DNA from 3 places in the Citricoccus alkalitolerans genome. Region 3 is predicted to be linked to each of the others. Evidence: riboswitches for the same ligand, from Rfam matches in the RefSeq annotation. Region 3 holds a riboswitch; each other region holds the start of a gene.
What was found. Region 3 has a riboswitch for S-adenosylmethionine ahead of ABD134_RS01420 (O-acetylhomoserine aminocarboxypropyltransferase/cysteine synthase family protein). Riboswitches for the same ligand answer to the same signal wherever they lie in the genome.

Region 1 (2,257 bases), on a different contig from region 3:
GGCACGATCGTCCTGCTCATCATCACCGTCCAGCTCGTCCAGTTCGTCGGCGACCGGATCGCCCGTTCACTGACCCGGCCCTGAGTGGCCCCGCACCCTGTTGAAGGACCTCATATGAACTCCGAGAAGAAGACTCCGGCGACCACCGGGAAGAAGGTGACGGCTGGACACGATCACGGCTTCACCCTGCGAAAGTCATTCACCGTGCTGCCCTGGTCGCTGGCGGCCATCGCTACCGTCGCTGCCCTGGTCCTGGGTCTCGTGGTGATTCAGCAATCCAACAGGCCGGCTGTGGCCGCCGGTGAAGAGGCCGAAATCACGAGGCCGCTGACAGTGCACTATGAACCGGCCATGGCCGGAGAAGAGAGCTTGGTGGAGTTCGTGGCTGAGGAGATCGCGCCCGACTACGGCGTCGAGATCGAGGCCGTGGGCATCGCGGATGGAGTCCAGGCCAATCGGTCCGTGGCCGAGGGCCAGATTGACGCCACGATCTTCGAGCACCAGTGGTACATGAAGCAGGTGGCGGAGGGTAACGACCTCGATCTGTCCACCACGGTGGAGATCTACCAGTGGGCCTTCGGCCTGTACTCCACCCGATACGACAGCGTGGAGGACTTGCCGGACGGCGCCACCGTGGCCGTGCCCACAGACCTGGCCAACCAGGGCCAGGCGCTATGGCTGTTGGAGCGCGAGGGCTTCATCGGGCTGGACCCGGACATTGAACCGCGCACCGCCCAGCTCAAAGACGTGGTGGAGAACCCGCGCCGTCTCGACTTCACCGAGATCGACCTGTTGTCCATGGCCCGGACTCTGGACTCGGTAGACGCCGCCCTCGGCTACACCAACCTCTTTGACGCCGGCAAGATCGGCCGGGACAAGGGCATCCTGTTCCCGGACCCGCCCCGGACCTACGCCGCCTGGCTGATCGTGGGGACCGAGTTCAAGGACACCCCGGAAACCCGCAAGCTCGTCGAGGTCTTTTCCGATCCCCGGTTCGAGGAGTACCTGGAGACGACGGACAACCCGCTGGTCGCCGGCGTCTTGACCCCCGTCTCTGAACAATAGGCAACGCCCACCTCGCAGCATGACCCCGTGGGGTCAGGAGTAACCACGGTTCTCTGACCTCACCGCATACCTCGCATTGGACCCGGGCCGTCGCCGAGTGGTCTGATGGAGGGGACCACCATCCAGAGCGGCTGAGAGATCTGGCTCGTCGACGCCGCAGCAACCCGCCCGTCAGGGGCCAGGGTGCTACCGCCAGGACCGATGGAGCTTTCACATGACGTCCGTGTCGTCCCGCTACACCGCACTGTCCGACCGTTTCGCCCCCGCCTTCGCGGAAGTGGCGCAGGGGGAGGTGCCCCGGGAGGCCGGCCGCCACCTGCCCTTCGCGGCCTTCGAACAGCTCCGGGAGCAAGGCTTGGGCGCCCTCAGCGTCCCGGAGACTGCCGGCGGAGCGGGGGCGAGCCAGGAGGACGCCTTCCGGCTGCTGATGGACCTCGCCGCGGTGGACGCCAATACCGCCCACCTGCTGCGCAGCCACCTCAGCTTCGTCCAGCATGTGCTGGTCCAGCCCGACCGCACCGTCCGTGATCGCTGGCTGCGGCGTGTGGTCGAGGGGGAGGTGGCCGGCAGCGCCCTGTCCGAGGGACGCGACGCACCGCTCGGCGGGCTCGGAACCACCGTGACCCAGGACGAGGCGGGGCAGTTGCTGATCAGCGGCAACAAGTTCTACACCACCGGCAGCATCTTCTCCACGTGGGCCCTGGCCACCGTCCGGCTGGACCCCAGCGTCTCCCGTGCCCTCCGACGCAAGGTCCTGTCCCGCGGCACCGGATCTCGGCGCGCCGCATCCCAGGGTCCAACATCCCTGGGCACGACGCCGGCCGCGGCCTTGGGCGGTCGGGGCGGCTCCCAGCGGGCCGACGTCGCGCTGGCCGTGGTGCGGGTGCGGCAACCGAGGATCACCGTGAAGGACGACTGGGACGGCTTCGGACAGCGTCTCACCGGGACGGGGACCATGGTGTTCCGCGGTGCCGGTGTGGAGGAGCTGCTGACGCTGCCGTCCGCCGACGGTCCGGTCCCGCTGCACCACGAGTCCACCCTGATGGCGTTGCTGGCGGGCATCGGACGGGCCGCGCTGCGTGACGGCGTGGAACAGACCCGGCGGCGGAGACGCTCGCCGAACACCGGGGGCGGGCTGACCCCGCGTGAGGACGACCAGCTGCTGGGAATCATCGGCGAGCTCTCCGCCCAG
Region 2 (2,257 bases), on a different contig from region 3:
GCGTCAGTTCCTCGTACTTGGCGCGCGCCTCCTCGTCGGTGGCGCCCGTGACGATGGTCTGCATGGACATGATGCGGATGTCGTAGGGATCGCGGCCGGCCTCGACCGCCCCCTGGCGGATCTTGGCGGCAGTGCCCTTGATCATCTCGTCGGTGGGTGAGTTGATGAACACGGCCTCGGCGTGCTTTCCGGCGAAGGCTCGACCGCGCGTGGAGGCGCCGGCCTGGTAGATCACCGGGGTGCGCTGCGGGCTGGGCTCGGTGAAGGCGATGCCGGGGGTCTTGAAGTAGGTGCCCTCGTGCTCGATCCGGTGGACCTTGGACGGGTCGATGAAGACCCCGGACTCCTTGTCGTTGACGACCGCGTCGTCCTCCCAGGAGCCTTCGAGGAGCTTGTAGACCACGTCGAGGTATTCGTCCGCGTGGTTGTACCGCTCGTCGTGCTCCATCTGGTCTTCCTGGCCCATGTTGATGGCGGCGGAGGGCAGGTAGCCGGTCACCACGTTCCAGCCCACGCGGCCCTCGGTCAGGTGGTCTAGGGTGGCCAGGCGGCGGGCGAACGGGTAGGGGTGCTCGTAGGCGGTGCCGGCGGTGACCCCGAAGGTCAGATTCTTGGTGACAGCGGCCATCGGCGGGACCACGAGCATCGGGTCGTTGACCGGCACCTGCGTGCCGGCCTTGAGGGTGGCCTCGTCGGAGGAGTTGTAGACGTCATAGGGCCCGAGCACGTCGGCGATGAAGAGGCCATCGAACAGGCCCTGTTCCAGGGTCTGGGCCAATCCCGTCCAGTAGCCCAGGGTGTTGTAGTCGCGGGCGCGGTCTTCGGGGTGGCGCCACAGGCCGGGTGACTGGTGGGCCACACAGTTCATGTCGAAGGCGTTGAAGAGGATCTCACGCTTGCCGGCGGCGGTGGTGGGCACGCCCTCGGGGAGATGGCTCGTTCCATGGACGTTCTCGTTGCTGGGGACAGACACGGTGATGCTCCTTCCATCGGTCCTGGCGGTAGCACCTGTCCGGTTGCCCGGTGGTTGCTGCGGCGTCATCGAGCCAGATCTCTCGGCCGCTCTGGATGGGTACCCATCGATTGCACCACACCTCCGGGCGCGACCCCAACCGAGGTTCACGCGGAGTCACCCAGCCCTTCCGCTGTGAGGCAGAGATGAGTACCCATCTCTGCCCTCACACCGGGATGGCGGCCTTCTGTCAGCTCGAGGCGAGGACCACGATCGGATCCGTGGTCGGTGCCTCGGACCCTCCGGCCGGTTCCACCGTGACGGCGAGCGCGGCATCCGCCGGCACGTCCTGCATCCGCACGAGGGCGAGGCCGTCCTGGACCTCCAACAGGCCAGCCGGCTGGGGAGCCGTCTCACCCTGGATCGTCCACATCTGATAGTCGCGGCCCTCCGCCGGTTCCGGCAGTCCCCGCGCGGCCAGCACGGTCTCACCGGACGGGGCCCGGGCCACTTCGATCTCGCCTCCGCCGGTCACCGGGGATTCCAGCCGCTCGGCCCCGTCCACCTGCAGGATCTGCTCGATCGCCGTGAGCTGATCGCCCTCGGTCACTCCACCCGTGGGAGCCCACGGCTGGCTCACCACCACGGCCACGGCGACGGCGGCAGCCGCGGCGGCCGAGACCGCCCCCACCCACCAGCGGCGCGCGGCCGGCCGGCGTCGGGCACGGTGACTGTCCAGATCAGAGATGCCGGCTCGCTCGGCGCCAGCACTGGAGCCGGCTGCTCCGTGGGCCGCCAGGGGCGAGGCGTCGCCGTCCGCAGCGGACCGGGCGCCCTGCTCGGGCCCTGCCACGGCCGAGAGGACACGGTCCCGCAGATCGGCGGGAGGCTCAGCCGGTGTGCTCACCGCCAGGCGGGCGACGGTGCTGTTGAGGGCATCGGCCCGGGCGCGGAGCTCGGGGTCTGAGCGGAGCCGCTGCTCGATGGCGCGGCGCTCGCCCTCGTCCACGGCATCCAGGGCCCAGGCGGCGAGCAACTCGGCGTCGATCACGTTCCCGTTCTTGTTCTCGTTTCCGTTCGTCATGCTCCCACCCCCAAACAGTCCTGTAGTCGTTGGAGCGCACTGCGCATCCGGGATTTCACGGTGGCCAGTTTGGCCCCGAGTCGTTCAGCGACCTGCCGGTAGGTCAGTCCGCCGTAGTAGGCCTGCGTCACGGCCTCGTACTCCAGACCAGTCAGCGTGCCGAGGCATTCCGTCACGCGGTCCCGGTCCTCCGCTGATTCCACGGCCTCCGCAACGTCGTC
Region 3 (2,257 bases):
GGCGCCGAGGATGCCGTCCACCCCGAGGTCACGGGCGAAGACGATCCCGTTGTAGCTCTCATCCGGGGTGTTGAAGCCGGGGAAGCGCTCCGGCTGGGCGGCGAAGTCGAAGGTGCCGCCGTCCACGATCACACCGCCCATGGCCGCGGCATGGCCGCCGAGGTACTTGGTGGCGGAGTGGACCACGATGTCCGCCCCGTGCTCGATCGGGCGCAGCAGGTACGGGGTGGCCAGGGTGTTGTCCACGATCAGCGGCACCCCTGCCTCGTGGGCCACGTCGGCGACGGCGCGGATGTCCAGCACGTCCCCGCGGGGGTTGCCGAGGGTCTCGCCGAACAGGGCCTTGGTGTTGTCCTGGATGGCGTTCTTCCACGCAGCCGGGCTGTCCGGGTCCTGCACGAAGGTGGTGCTGATGCCGATCTTGGCCAACGTGTGCTTGAACAGGTTCTGCGTGCCGCCGTACAGCGAGGCCGATACGACGACGTGGTCCCCCGCACCCGCGAGGTTGAGGATGGAGAAGGTGGTGGCGGCCTGACCCGAGGCCAGCAGCAGGGCCCCGACTCCGCCCTCCAGGGCGGCGATCTTGCCCTCCACGGCCTCCTGGGTGGGGTTGCCGATGCGGGAATAGATCGGGCCGAGGTCCTTCAGTGCGAAGCGGTCCGCGGCGACCTCGGCAGAGGGGAAGTCGAACGAGTTCGACTGGATGATCGGCAACACGGTGGCGCCGTAGGGGTTCTCCTCCGGGATCCCGGCATGGACCTGGCGGGTCTCGAAGCCCCACTGGGCCGGATCGGCGGCGGCTTCGGTGTTCGGGGTGCTGTTGGGGGTGTCAGTCATGTGACGGCTCCTGTCAGTTCAGGGCCACCTGCGTGGTGCCGGCGGGCACGGACATCGTCCAGCAACCCGACGCGGCGTGGTGGCCCGCGCTTGCCGGTGCCGGTTGGCACCTGCCTGGTCCTCACCCGGGGCACCCCACCGCGAGCTGGAGGGTTGCCGGCCAGCAAGCCGGGGCTTGATGCTGGCACTCATGACCTTCCTCAAGTCTGCCAGATCGGCTCCGGGGTTTCATCCCCGACCACCCTGGAACGTCGCATTGCGCCTCACAGCGGGGCCCGGGTGGCCACCACCTTGACGGACGCCGGCACCCGGCACCAGGCGGCAGTCAGACCTGTGACTTCGGCCACATTTCAAGTGAGGTTAACCTAACCGGTCCGTGACTGAAGAAAGTGCGACGATATGGGCATGATGCGCCTGGATCACGTCTCGTACGCCGTTGGACCCGAAGAAGGACTCGCCGCCACGGTGGATCGCCTCGCCGAAACGCTCGGCATCGAGCGCGTCAAGGGCGGTGTCCATCCCCGCTTCGGCACGCGCAACGCGATCTTCCCGCTACGCAACCGCCAGTACCTCGAGGTGGTCGAGGTCCTGGACCACCCCTCCTCCGAGAAGGCCCCGTTCGGCCAGGCCGTCCGCGCCCGCTCCGAGATGGGCGGCGGCTGGATGGGCTGGTGTGTCACCGTGGACGACCTCGCGCCGTTCGAGGAGCGCCTGGAGCGCCAGTCCGTGCCCGGCAACCGGAAGTTCCCGGACGGCCGCGAACTCACGTGGCGCCAGATCGGCATCAAGGGCCTCATCGCCGACCCACAGGTCCCATACCTCCTGCGCTGGGATGAGGGCACCGAGGAACTGCACCCCTCGCAGGCCCACACACCTCAGGCTGAGCTGTCCTCCATCACGATCGCCGGCTCCCGCGATCGGGTCCGCGGCTGGTTGGGCCTGGACGATCCGGAGGAGAAGGTCGAGGACCTCAACGTGGTCTTCGAATCACCCTCCGGCACCCCCGGAATCCTCGAGGTCACCTTCGAGACCCCCAAGGGCACCATCACCCTGTAGTTCTGTCACGTTCAGTTGAGTTGGGGTGGGAGTCTTCGTCGAACACCCACCCCAAGTCGACTGAGAGTCGGGATCAGGTGCCGGAGCCGAGCCTCAGGTGCCGAACAGGCCCGCCGCCGCCAGCAACGGGTAGGCCATGAATCCCGCGGCATCCAGGAGGAAGTGCGCGATCACCAGCGGCATCACCCGCCGGTACCTCAGGTAGACCGCGCCGAACACCAGCCCCATGAGCAGATTGCCGATTCCCGGGCCCACCCCCTGGTAGAGGTGATAGGCCCCTCGTAGGACGGCGCAGGCCACCAGCACGGTGACGGGATGCAAGGGCACGACGGCGCCGCTCCCCCACACTCGTAGCCCGCCCTCA

Region 1: linked by a shared signal. The riboswitch ahead of ABD134_RS10090 (acyl-CoA dehydrogenase family protein) and the one ahead of ABD134_RS01420 (O-acetylhomoserine aminocarboxypropyltransferase/cysteine synthase family protein) in region 3 are both predicted to bind S-adenosylmethionine.
Region 2: linked by a shared signal. The riboswitch ahead of ABD134_RS10105 (LLM class flavin-dependent oxidoreductase) and the one ahead of ABD134_RS01420 (O-acetylhomoserine aminocarboxypropyltransferase/cysteine synthase family protein) in region 3 are both predicted to bind S-adenosylmethionine.

The regions. Positions count from the first base shown of each region.
Region 1 covers NZ_BAAALH010000002.1:918,741-920,997, forward strand. Annotated here, with positions in the region: gene ABD134_RS10080 (methionine ABC transporter permease) at 1-84, shown strand, start outside; gene ABD134_RS10085 (MetQ/NlpA family ABC transporter substrate-binding protein) at 115-1,065, shown strand; SAM riboswitch class I at 1,181-1,273, shown strand; gene ABD134_RS10090 (acyl-CoA dehydrogenase family protein) at 1,280-2,257, shown strand, end outside.
Region 2 covers NZ_BAAALH010000002.1:921,991-924,247, reverse strand. Annotated here, with positions in the region: gene ABD134_RS10105 (LLM class flavin-dependent oxidoreductase) at 1-919, opposite strand, end outside; SAM riboswitch class I at 984-1,075, opposite strand; gene ABD134_RS10100 (anti-sigma factor) at 1,203-2,036, opposite strand; gene sigK (ECF RNA polymerase sigma factor SigK) at 2,033-2,257, opposite strand, start outside.
Region 3 covers NZ_BAAALH010000001.1:326,379-328,635, reverse strand. Annotated here, with positions in the region: gene ABD134_RS01420 (O-acetylhomoserine aminocarboxypropyltransferase/cysteine synthase family protein) at 1-837, opposite strand, end outside; SAM riboswitch class IV at 919-1,033, opposite strand; gene ABD134_RS01415 (VOC family protein) at 1,237-1,893, shown strand; gene ABD134_RS01410 (CPBP family intramembrane glutamic endopeptidase) at 1,987-2,257, opposite strand, start outside.